DNA from 4 places in the Pseudoalteromonas sp. PAB 2.2 genome. Region 1 is predicted to be linked to each of the others. Evidence: predicted binding sites of a transcription regulator. Region 1 holds the regulator's gene; each other region holds the start of a gene.
What was found. The regulator sigma-54, encoded in region 1, starts transcription at its own class of promoters, with help from an activator protein. The targets are predictions, from matches to a motif close to GTTGGCACGNNNNTNGNNT.
Positions count from the first base shown of each region.

Region 2: a site for sigma-54 is predicted at 1,773-1,791, ahead of BWD47_RS10435 (BON domain-containing protein). Genes of this name have one in related genera too.
Region 3: a site for sigma-54 is predicted at 1,507-1,525, ahead of glnA (glutamate--ammonia ligase). Genes of this name have one in related genera too.
Region 4: a site for sigma-54 is predicted at 1,140-1,158, ahead of BWD47_RS04325 (PA2169 family four-helix-bundle protein). Genes of this name have one in related genera too.

Region 1 is NZ_LYPI01000019.1:98,887-102,057, forward strand. It holds gene rapZ (RNase adapter RapZ) at 1-153, opposite strand, end outside; gene ptsN (PTS IIA-like nitrogen regulatory protein PtsN) at 154-606, opposite strand; gene hpf (ribosome hibernation promoting factor) at 610-897, opposite strand; gene BWD47_RS16840 (RNA polymerase factor sigma-54) at 924-2,420, opposite strand; gene lptB (LPS export ABC transporter ATP-binding protein) at 2,535-3,171, opposite strand, start outside.
Region 2 is NZ_LYPI01000011.1:91,282-94,452, forward strand. It holds gene pmbA (metalloprotease PmbA) at 1-27, shown strand, start outside; gene BWD47_RS10425 (VOC family protein) at 154-570, shown strand; gene BWD47_RS10430 (LiaF domain-containing protein) at 846-1,505, opposite strand; gene BWD47_RS10435 (BON domain-containing protein) at 1,827-2,393, shown strand; gene BWD47_RS10440 (YqaE/Pmp3 family membrane protein) at 2,449-2,607, shown strand; gene BWD47_RS10445 (hypothetical protein) at 2,856-3,077, shown strand.
Region 3 is NZ_LYPI01000015.1:79,363-82,533, reverse strand. It holds gene glnA (glutamate--ammonia ligase) at 45-1,451, opposite strand; gene typA (translational GTPase TypA) at 1,958-3,171, shown strand, end outside.
Region 4 is NZ_LYPI01000008.1:58,528-61,698, reverse strand. It holds gene aceK (bifunctional isocitrate dehydrogenase kinase/phosphatase) at 1-60, shown strand, start outside; gene BWD47_RS04330 (LysR family transcriptional regulator) at 77-1,015, shown strand; gene BWD47_RS04325 (PA2169 family four-helix-bundle protein) at 1,209-1,652, shown strand; gene BWD47_RS04320 (catalase family peroxidase) at 1,710-2,687, opposite strand; gene BWD47_RS04315 (biopolymer transporter ExbD) at 2,977-3,171, shown strand, end outside.

The sequences.
Region 1 (3,171 bases):
AATTTTGTCGTAATTATCTGACACACTGCGTACTAACGAAGGAAGCAGGTTTACAGGAATATTATCAACGCAGTAATAGCCTAAGTCTTCAAGTACTCGTAAAGCGACTGATTTACCTGAACCAGAGCGACCGCTGATAATAATTAATTCCATTTATGCCTCTGATGCAATGACTTTAAACAGATCACTATCTGTTTTAGCACTGCGTAGCTGTTTACAAAATTCTTTGTCTTTAAGTCTATCAGCAATTGTTGATAAGGTCTTTAGATGAAGCTGACAGTCACCATCTGGTACGATGAGTGCGACAAAAATATCCACTGGACGATTATCAATTGCATCAAAATTTATAGGTGACTCACTCACAATTACAAATGCGTGTGGCTGATCTGCACCGCTCATACGACCATGTGGAATCGCAATACCTCGGCCAATACCCGTGCTGCCCAATTTTTCTCTGTTCAATAGGGCATTGAGTATATCTTGCTGAGATAAATGAGGGAGCTGCTCATGAGCCAGTTCGCTGATAAATTCGAGAATTCTTTTTTTGCTATTAAAAAGGACCGCAGCTTTGCTGCAGTCCTGGTTAGTAAGTGAACTAAGTTTCATAATTTAGTGTCGAGCTAATTTCTCTTTGTGTTTAATTACTTGACGATCAAGTTTATCGATTAACGAGTCGATGGCTGCATACATATCTTGGTGTTCAGTAGAGGCAAATAACTCGCCTCCGTTTACATGTAAAGTTGCTTCTGCTTTTTGGCTTAGTTTTTCTACATCTAGAATGACATGAACATTATTAATGTGGTCAAAATGCCTTTCTAGTTTCGCAAACTTGGTGTTTACATAGTCTCTTAATGAATCTGTGATTTCTACATGACGACCAGTTAAATTTAGTTGCATAAGCATTTTCCTTCTATGTAAAACGTCTAAATCAGACTCTTACGCTGATTCGACGGAGGTATTGCTAGAGACTCTCGATATTTTGCTATTGTCCGTCTAGCTACTTTAATTCCTTGCTCAGCCAATATATCTGCAATTTTGCTATCACTCAATGGTTTAGCTGTGTTTTCTGCGGCGATTAGCTTTTTGATTAAAGCGCGAATTGCCGTAGATGAACACTCACCCCCATTTTCAGTGCTTACATGGCTGGAGAAGAAATATTTCAACTCAAAAATTCCCCGCGGGGTATGCATGTATTTTTGTGTTGTTACTCGCGAAATTGTTGATTCATGCATTTCGACCATTTCTGCGACATCATTTAATACCATGGGTTTCATGGCCTCAGGACCATGTTCAAAGAAAGCCTGTTGTTGTTGAACAATACAGTTAGTCACTTTTAATAACGTGTCATTACGGCTTTCTAAGCTTTTAATAAACCATTTTGCTTCTTGTAAATGAGAGCGAATAAATTGGCTATCACTGCTTGATTTTACAGAACGTGACATCGCCGCATAGTGGCTATTCACTCTGATTTTCGGCATGCAGTCTGGGTTTAGTTCAACTACCCAACGGCCTTTTATTTTTTTTACGGATACATCGGGTATCACGTATTCAGACTCTTCTCTAACAATGGTATCCGCAGGCTTTGGATTTAAGCTGTGGATCAATGTCATGACTTCTTTCAGCTCACTTTCTTTAAGCTTAGTCTTTTTCATCAAAGTGCGATAGTCACGACTCGCTAATAATTCAATATGTTCTGATAACACCATTTTAGTTTCAGCTAAATAGGGGGTGTCAGCATCGAATTGGCGTAATTGAATACACAAACATTCTTGTAAACTACGGGCGCCAATACCGACAGGATCGAATAATTGGATTCTTTTTAAGACAGCTTCGACTTCATCAAGTTCGATTTCTTCTTCATCGTTATTTTGATTGAAGCTTTCAACAATGTCTTCGCAGCTTACGGTTAAAATACCCGAATCATCAATTGCCTCAACAATCGCAACGGCAATCGCTTCGTCTGTTGGGCTGAATGGAGTCAGTTGTAACTGCCACATTAGGTATTCGTGGAGAGTTTCGGTTGATGCGCCTTGGTAAATTGATTCATCTTCAGGCATTGGACCTGAGGAACTTGATGGGGCAGCACTCATGTACTCATCCCACGTAACATCCATTGCTAAGTCGTCACTTACGGTGTCTTTGTTGAGGGCATCACTGCTTTCTTGCTCGTACTCGCTTGCAGCTTCGTCAGCCGACGCGCTTAGTTGGGTATCGTCAGATTCGGCTTTCTGCTCGTTCTTGCCAATACTCTCTTCTGCATAATCTGCTTCTTCAACTTCAAGCAAAGGGTTAGAGTCTAACGCTTCTTGAATTTCTTGCTGGAGATCCAATGTACTGAGCTGCAACAAACGGATAGCCTGTTGCAGTTGTGGAGTCATTGTAAGTTGCTGGCCCATGCGCAGCTGTAATGATTGCCTCATGTATCCCTAACAATCCTTTTTAGTCTTATCAAACAATAGCACGATGCCGTTAACTATTTATTTGATTTATTGTCATTGTTATAAGTCTAGCAGATGCTCTAGTCGGTGGCGTATTTAAAGCCTGAATTGCTCGCCTAGATACACATCGCGTACAGTTTGGTCGGCTAACACATGTTCAGGTGTACCTGATGCAATTAGCTCCCCATGAGAAACAATGTAGGCTTTTTCACAAACATCAAGGGTTTCTCTCACATTGTGGTCAGTAATTAATACACCAATACCACGATTTTTTAAGTGCTCAATAATTTTCTTTATATCTAACACTGAAATAGGATCAACACCAGCAAAAGGCTCATCGAGCAAAATAAATTTAGGGTCAGCGGCCAGTGCGCGTGCTATTTCAACACGACGGCGTTCACCCCCTGACAATGCCATACCTTGGCTGTCACGAATGTGTTGAATGCTAAATTCATCAAGTAAGCTGTTAAGTGTTTCTTCGCGGCCTTGTTTATTGAGATCTTTACGGGTCTCTAAAATGGCCATTAAGTTTTGATAAACGGTCAGTTTTCTAAAAATCGATGATTCTTGTGGCAAATAGCCAATACCTAAGCGAGCGCGGCTGTGCATTGGCAATAAGGTGATATCGTTATCATCAATGCTTATTTTACCTTTGTCACTGGGCACTAATCCCACAATCATGTAAAAGGTGGTTGTTTTACCTGCGCCATTTGGCCCAAGTAAACCGACAATG
Region 2 (3,171 bases), on a different contig from region 1:
GAACAAATGCAGATAGCAGGAAGCTAACACGCAACGAAGCATCATAAAGCCTCACTTAATAAAGTGGGGCTTTTTTATTAAAAAATGCTTTACCTCAACTAAACTTTAGGTTTTATCGTACTGGCAGTTTCATAATTTAAAAGGAAATTCGCTATGCATTTAGAACACATAAACCTAGTCGTAAGTAATGTTGACGCCATGCTGCATTTTTATAAAGCCGCGTTCCCTCATTGGCGAGTAAGAAGCCAAGGCGACAGCACCTGGTCTGGAAAGCCGCGTAAATGGCTGCACTTTGGTGATGATTACCAGTACATTGCATTCAGCGATAATGGTGAAAATGAAAATCGCGATTTATCGGGCCATCAAGTGGGCCTTGCTCACTTTGCTTATGTGACACACGATATTAATGCCGTGATTGAACGCCTTGTAGATGCAGGCTACGAAGTGGATAAATTAGGCCCTGAAAACCCTTACCGAAAAAACGTGTATTTTATTGACCCCGCAGGCTTTGAAGTCGAGTTTGTCGAATATTTCAGTGACATCCCAAGTGAAAGAAATAACGATCTTTAGTGATGAAAAAAACGAGCAGCGAAATAAGCAACGAGTTACGAAAAGCGAGATGCGAGCTAAACCGTGAAGGGTGTTTAATGTCGCTGAAAAGGTTCGCTTTTTCGGCGTTAAAACGCCTCCCACGTGTGTGATGTGTGTCACTTGTAGGAAGGGCTTTAGCCGTGAATTTTATAAAAGACGTTGCTGCGCAAACGCGCCATGCAAGCATAACGCCTACGGTTTAATGTAGGCGTGAAATTGATTGTGCGTGAAGGGGTTTCGCAACTCGCATTTCGTTATTGCACTCTATTCATTTCTTTCCAACTGGCTTTTAGGCTGTTGGCAAAGCTGATGAACTTTTCTTTCATGGTGCGTTTGACTTTAATCTCTACTGAGCCTAGCCAAACATTACCTTCGATCGTAATTGTGGGGCCTTGCCCTTTATTGAGTGCAACCGATTTATTTTCAACGCTACCTACCACACTAAACAACTTTGACACTACATTTACATGTTCTGGCACGTAGATTTCGTCGCTGCCTAAAATACAGTTTACGTAGATGGTGACATGCTGGTGCTGAAAAACGGCTTCACTAAAGTCTAATTCAATTGAGCCTAAACAGTTAGTTAGGTGAATTTCTTTCGGGACTAGCCATTGGCCGCTGCGCTCGTTGGAACCTAAAATACTGCGTAGTTGCAGGCTTTCTGCATCGCTACCATGTGCATAGTGAGGTTTAAACTGCGCGTGTTTATGTGACTTGTAGTCAATATCTGCTGTTAACTCTAAGTCAGCAACCAGCTCAATTAACACTTCATTGCTGGTGGCTTCCATTGCTTGGTCTAGTCTTCGTTCAAATGCTTCTGCTGAAATAACTGCATGACTGTAGTTATAGATAAGTTGATCGATTACTTCTTCTCTTACTTGCTCGATGGGGCGATCTTCGAGTTTGACGGCCATGATAATTCCCTGTTGAGTTTTAAAGTTATGTTAATCACAAAGCAAAGTGTAGGCCAAAAATTATTTTATTAATATTCATTGGTTTATGTTTTTTGGTGTGGGCTTTTATTCGTTAAATTAACCATAGATTAATAAGATTGACAATTAATTAGTCATTTTTATAACAGAGTGAACTTCTTACCGAATTGTCTGTAAATAATTACCGAAACGAATATAAATTATGGCTGAATATCTATTTAACTTATTGAATAATATGAAAATAAAAAAGTTGGCATCGTAGTCGCATTAGTTATCTCGTCTTTAATCAAAAGGAGAAAGATTATGAATACATTCAACAAGACTATGATTGCTGCGTTAGTAATTGGTGCAACAAGTATGAGTGCTCAGGCAAGCAACTGGGAAAATGAAAGTAAAGATGCTTGGATTGATGGTAAGGCAGAAACTGTGCTTCTTATGAACACTAACCTAAATAATTTTGATATCAACACAGATGTAAAAAACGGCAAAGTTGTATTAACCGGTAAAGTTGATAGTGAATTAGACAAAGAGTTAGCCGAAGAGCTTGTACTTAGCCTAGACGGTGTAACTGCTGTTGATAACAAATTAACGGTTGTGAAAAACATGAAGTCTAAGGCAGCGAGTGCAGATAAAGGTGACTCAGTAGAAAGTGACTTAACTGATGCGAAGATCAGTACAGTGATCACCACACGTTATTTATTTAACTCTGAAGTAGGCGGCACTGATATTGATGTCGATACAGATAAAGGCGTTGTTACATTAAAAGGTACGGTTAAGTCAGATGCAGAAAAGCAATTAGCAGTGAGCATTGCTGAAAATGCTGAAGATGTGCGTAAAGTCATCGATGAACTTAAGATTGTTGCTGAATAATAGCACGCCCTATAGCCCAGCTTTGGCTGGGCTTATCTTTTTCAAGGAGTGAGTTATGGATTTAATACGCATTATTTTCTCGGTTTTAATTCCGCCTCTTGGCGTATTTTTACAGGTAGGTTTGGGGGCACAATTCTGGATTAATATTATTTTAACCTTATTAGGGTACATTCCAGGTTTGATTCATGCTGTGTATATTATCGGTAAGCGATAATAATCACGGTTCAAAGGAATGGTTGTATAGCAAGGAAATGCACACGTAATAATGGATGACAACACTGCAAGGAGATTTACAGTATGGAAAATGTAACACAGCACAAAGGACAGCAAGGAAGTAACAAGGCGTTATGGACAAGCGCACAATGGCAACGCTTTATGGATAAAGTGAAAGGATAAACACCAAGGATTTTGGTTTAGGCTAGGAGCCAAATATGGATGAAGCTAGCGTAAGGAGGTGACAAAATGGAACAAGTACAAGCGCAATTATTACACGGACTGAACAACAAGGGAGTTGCTACATGGAATGAGCAACAGTGGCAACTATTTATGGAACTTACTAAAGCGGTTACGCCACAGGTAACAAGGAAGGCTGACGATAAAAACCCGATGTCATCTTCAGGTGACATCGGGTTTTTAATTACATCTGCAATCTATCTCAATACCAATTCAAATCAGTGTGAATGATTTAGACCTGTCGTTTGCAGCGTTAAAAATTTCTTATTGACGACTGCATGGTGCCTGATTTGTTACTTATGATAAGTAGCAAGAACACACACCT
Region 3 (3,171 bases), on a different contig from region 1:
GCGGGCTTGAGAACACACATTAATTATTTACTGTCTACGACGTATTAAACGCTGTAGTACATTTCGAACTCAACTGGGTGAGTTGTCATGTTAAGTTTTTCAACTTCTTTGTTCTTAAGTGAGATGTATGCATCAATTAGGTCGTCAGTGAATACACCTCCTGCTTTTAAGAACTCACGGTCAGCATCTAAAGCAGCAAGTGCTTCGCTTAGTGAAGAGGCAACTTGTGGGATCTCAGCTGCTTCTTCAGCAGGTAGATCGTATAAGTCTTTATCCATTGCATCGCCAGGGTGGATCTTGTTTTGAATACCGTCAAGGCCAGCCATAAGCATTGCAGAGAATGCTAAGTATGGGTTTGCTGTTGGATCAGGGAAGCGTACTTCGATACGACGTCCTTTTGCAGATGGTACTACAGGGATACGGATTGAAGCAGAGCGGTTACGTGCAGAGTATGCAAGCATTACTGGCGCTTCGAAACCTGGTACAAGACGTTTGTACGAGTTAGTTGACGCGTTAGCGAATGCGTTGATTGCTTTAGCGTGCTTGATGATACCACCGATGTAGTAAAGCGCTTCTTCAGAAAGACCTGCGTATTTGTCACCAGCGAAGATGTTCACGCCATCTTTACCTAAAGATTGGTGACAGTGCATACCAGAACCGTTATCACCTACAAGCGGCTTAGGCATGAATGTCGCTGTTTTACCATAAAGGTGAGCCATGTTATGGATAACATATTTCATCTCTTGGATTTCGTCAGCTTTTAATACCATTGTATTGAAGCGTGTTGCGATTTCGTTTTGACCCGCAGTTGCTACTTCGTGGTGGTGTGCTTCAACAACTTGGCCTAGCTCTTCAAGAACTAAACACGTTGCTGAACGCCAGTCGTGAGATGAGTCGATTGGTGAACATGGGAAGTAACCACCTTTAACACCTGGACGATGACCTTTATTGCCACCTTCGTAATCTTTATCTGAGTTCCAAGCCGCTTCGATGTCGTCGATTTTATACATAGAACCAGACATGTCTGATTTGTATTTAACGTCATCAAATAGGAAGAACTCTGGCTCTGGGCCAAATAATACTGTGTCTGCGATACCAGTTGAACGCATGTACTCTTCTGCACGTTTAGCAACAGAGCGAGGGTCACGCTCGTAACCTTGAAGTGTTGAAGGCTCAACAACGTCACAACGTACGATTAAAGTTGCTTCTTCAGAAAATGGGTCCATTTTTGCAGACTCAGGAACAGGCATTAATACCATGTCTGATTCGTTGATACCTTTCCAACCAGCAATTGAAGAACCGTCAAACATTTTGCCGTCTTCAAAGAAGTCTTCATCAACTTGATGATGAGGAATAGAAACATGCTGTTCTTTACCTTTGGTATCAGTAAAGCGTAAATCAATGAACTTAACGTCATTTTCTTTGATAAAATCTAAAACCGATTGTGACATGTGTCCTCCAATTGTTGGGTTTTATTTTTGCTGCATTATTGCTTTTGTTCTATGTAAGCTGGTTTCATGCCAAATTTTTAACGCCTTGTTTAGGCTTATAAAAATAAAATAAAGCGCATTTTGTTAATTATTTTTGCACTGTTTTGGTGCGTAAAATGTTCATTGTGGTGCGTTATGCTTACCGGTTGTATTTGCACAACGATTAGCCACCCTAGATAGCATAAACGAAATGTGCTTTAGTGCCAAAATATTGCTAAAAAGGTGATTTTTTACCAGTTTTGATGTTCGATTAAAGATAAAATTAATAAAATTGTCATTTATAAAACAGATACTTATAAAAAGCCTGAAGAAAGTTTATAAAATTGTATTGGATAAACTTTCATCCATGCCATTATTAAGGGATAATATGCGCCCTTTTAAATCCTATGCTTAGACATCTGTTGAAAATGCAGGTGAGTGCGTAGATCTTGCAGGATCAATGAGATTCAATTTCTCTGAGAAAAAATATGAGCATCGAAAAGTTAAGAAATATAGCGATTATCGCCCACGTTGACCACGGTAAAACAACTTTGGTTGATAAACTGCTTGAGCAATCAGGCACATTAGAAACACGCGGCGGTAATGAAGAGCGCGTGATGGACTCAAACGACATTGAGAAAGAACGTGGTATTACCATTTTGGCTAAAAACACAGCCATCTCTTGGAATGATTACCACATCAATATCGTAGACACCCCAGGACACGCCGACTTCGGTGGTGAAGTTGAACGCGTACTTTCGATGGCTGACTCAGTATTGTTACTTGTTGATGCTCAAGAAGGTCCAATGCCACAAACGCGCTTCGTAACGCAAAAAGCGTTCGCGCAAGGTTTGAAGCCAATCGTTGTTATCAATAAAATTGATAAGCCGGGTGCACGCCCTGATTGGGTTATGGATCAAATCTTTGATTTATTCGATAACCTTGGTGCAACTGACGAACAGTTAGACTTTAAAGTTATCTACGCATCAGCTATCAACGGCTGGGCAACATTAGATTTAGACGAACCATCTGACAACATGGAACCTATGTTCAAGATGATCGTTGACGAAGTATCACCACCGGATGCAGATCCTGAAGGTGACTTCCAAATGCAGATTTCTCAACTTGATTACAACTCATACGTAGGTGTAATCGGTATCGGCCGAATCAAGCGTGGTTCTGTAGCGCCTAACCAACAAGTAACTATTATCAGTGCTGATGGCACAAAACGTAATGGTAAAATTGGTGCGGTTCAAAGCTACTTAGGTCTTGAGCGAATTGATACAGACCGTGGTTATGCGGGTAATATCGTAACTGTGACAGGTATCGGCGAATTAAAAATCTCTGATACAGTGTGTGCGCCTTCTAACGTTGAAGCGTTACCTCCGCTATCAGTTGATGAGCCGACAGTAACAATGACGTTCTCTGTAAACACGTCGCCATTTGCGGGTAAAGAAGGTAAGTTCGTAACATCACGTAATATCCTTGAGCGTTTACAAGCTGAGCTTGTTCACAACGTAGCATTACGTGTTGAAGAAACTGACAACCCAGATAGCTTCCGTGTATCAGGCCGTGGTGAACTTCACTTAGGTATCTTAATCGAAAACATGCGTCGTGAAGGCTACGAGCTTGCTGTTTCTCGTCCAGAAGTAATCTTACGCACTGTAGATGGTGTATTAGAAGAACCGTACGAAACAGTAAC
Region 4 (3,171 bases), on a different contig from region 1:
GGCGTGGTAAGCCACATTTACCCTTACCCTGCTGCACAACGATTTATCCATTATTGGTAAACACCAAGGACACAGAATGAATATAAGTAAAATAGATTTAAACTTACTTGTTTACCTAGATACATTACTCAGAGAGTGCAATGTAACCAAAGCGGCTAATCAGTTAAGCATTACACAACCCGCAATGAGTAACGGTTTAAAGCGCCTGAGAAATTTATTTAATGATCCGATTTTGGTACGCACCAGTGAAGGAATGGTGCCGACAGAGCGTGCTAAAGAGCTACAACCTGTCATACGCGGTATTTTAATGACGTTAGAAGAAACACTCGCTCCTAACCGTGAATTTGAAGCATCTCAAAGTAAACGTGTATTTCGTATTATGGCCAGTGACTATGCGGCCAGTACCCTTGCGCCCAAACTACTTAGTAAGTTACACGAAGAAGCGCCTGACACCACGCTTGATATCCTGACCCCCAGTGACGTTACGTTTCATGACGTTGAAAACGGCAAGGTCGACATGGCAATTAACCGCTTTGAAAACTTACCCCAATCGTTTCACTACAAACAAATTTGGAAAGACAGTTTTTGCTGCTTAGTAAAAGCCGACAACCCTATCATTAAAGACTTCAGTCTCGATAGTTACTTAAAAGCGCGCCATATTTGGGTAAGTAAAACAGGTTTTGGTGTTGGCGTAGGGATGGACCCAAAAGATGTCCAAAAGTTAGGTTGGGTAGACGAAGCGCTTGCTCATTTTGGTAAGCACCGGAATATTGCAACCTTTACTCGAAACTATCATGTCGCCATTCACCTGGCTAAAGAGCAGAATTTAGTGGCCACACTGCCATCAAAAGCGGCGAATATTTATTTAGATGATCCGGGATTAAAAATTCTTGAGCCACCTTTCCCTATTCCGCCTTTTGAACTCGACATGATTTGGAGCCCTCTTTTACACCGTGATGCCAGCCATATTTGGCTTAGACAAAAAGTAGCTGAAGTGGCCAATGAGCTTAAGTAATATTTTACCTATTAACCTGTAATTATTGCTGGTACGCCTTTTTATATGGGCGTACCAAACTCTCTTTATCTCAAAATAAAAATGTAACACTCTGATTATTAATGATAATACTTTTATGTTAGGGATTGGAACATGCTTTGCTTCATGTAGAGAGCATTGTTTTAATTCAGTCTATATTATTAGAGAGGTCATTATGCAAACACATCAAGGACATGACGTTCATCATATTGCAGATATCATTCAAGTTATGAATAGTGGTATCGATTTTTATGAAAAAGCACAGGAAAAAGTTTCAGACCCCAGTATCGTCGCGTTATTTCAGCGCATGATCGATGCCCGTAAAGTAAGTATTGAACGTTTACAGCCATACGCCATCAACCAAACAGGTCACCGTGAAAATGGCTCAGACTTTGCGGTAGAAGCTCGTAAAGCTTACACATCTTTAATCACTAAACTCGGTGCAGACAAAGATGCAACCTACGTCAGTGAGCTTGAAGAAGTCGAAGACAAAACACTCGCAGAAATAAAAAGTGCGCTCAAAAAACCTCAACCCCACGACTGTGAAGCAGCGTTATCAAAAACCCTGCTAACTATTCAAAGCTGTCATGCCGAAATGAGTAAAATGAAAAAGCATTAACTGCTAATCATATGAAGCCCAGCATAACTGGGCTTCATATTGAAAATTTAAAGAACGTTATTGCCCAGTAATACGTTTTGAAAATGAAATAGCATAAGCAGTTGAGCGCAGCTTTAACACTTCATCTTCACTTGGCATAAAGCCTTGTGAAAGCAGATTTGGGTCGTAATTAGTTAAATCACACCCTGATTCACCCGTGGATTCTATCGTGAGCTTTCCTAAATTAACTGTTTTGCGATCAGCAGGCCATTGCACTGAAGGATCCGTTAATGCATCACCCGGCTCGGCTAATTCAGCTTGAAAACGGTAATGAACTTTCCCTTTCGCTAAATCCTCTTCAAGTCGCTTAGCAAGAAATGATTTAGGTAATGCTTTCATTTGTTCTTCAGTTAGTACTTGTTCTTGCGCTTCTGGCACCATGGTCCATCTAAAAGCTTGCTTAGTGCCCTTTTCATCAACCATGTAAAAGGTATGCACACCAAAATAACGTGAAGACACATACGATGCTGGCGGGTTATGGCTTTGTAGCCAATTAAATTGTCCTAACGTACTCGGGTTTTGCTCTCTGTATGCTTTCACTTTTGCAAAATCGATTTCACCTGTTTTTTCGTCAGGTACTAAGGTACTTAGCAAACCAAAAAATGCTTCAGGGCTGTTACCTGCAAATACGGGCGTAGTTAGCCCTGCAATATTGTGCACATCCCCATTTTCTAGCACAAACTGCACCCCTATTCCTCGCGGAGAACGTGATGTTTCATCAGCATTAGGGTTACCCCCACCCATAGAAAAACGAATATTTGCTTTTGATGGTGCGTTAAATAAAGGGCTGATTGAATACTGTTTTGCTGCTTGATTAGGTGTAAATGTGCCCACAGCACATACACCTTTGGCGTGACCTTTTCTAATTCCGGGCTGCTTACCTGACAGCTTCTCAAATAAATTTATAAAATCTTGCCCGTTAACTGATTGCTCAGCAAAACTTGCTGTTGGTAAAACAAGGCACATAGCACAAACTAAAGACTTAATTTTTAGCATTTATCCATCCTTTAAACTTAGTTCCAACAACAATGACCTGACAAACCTCGAAATGATTTCATCAAAGTTAATAAATATTTTTACCAACAAAAACGCTACAAACATTTAATAAACTTAGAATATTTATTTAACTACAGTATTTTTAAAAGCTGCTAACTTTAAATTTAGGATCCGAAAAATGGCTGTGGCGCCCAGCATTTTAAAAATAATCCGTGTTCTTAACACGACTATGGCTAGTCCACTTAATCGTAAATTTTGTGGCTTGGTCAAAAACAACAAGGACCTAATTATGGTGAAACAACCTAAAAAAACCACTGCAAACGCTGATGTAGATATGACCCCGATGCTCGATATTGTATTTATATTGCTGATATTTTTTATCGTTACAACCTCATTTGTTAAAGAGCGCGCTATAGAAGTCAATCGCCCTTTAGCAAAACCAACTCTTGAAAACCCAAAAAAACAAGCGCAATTTACTATTACT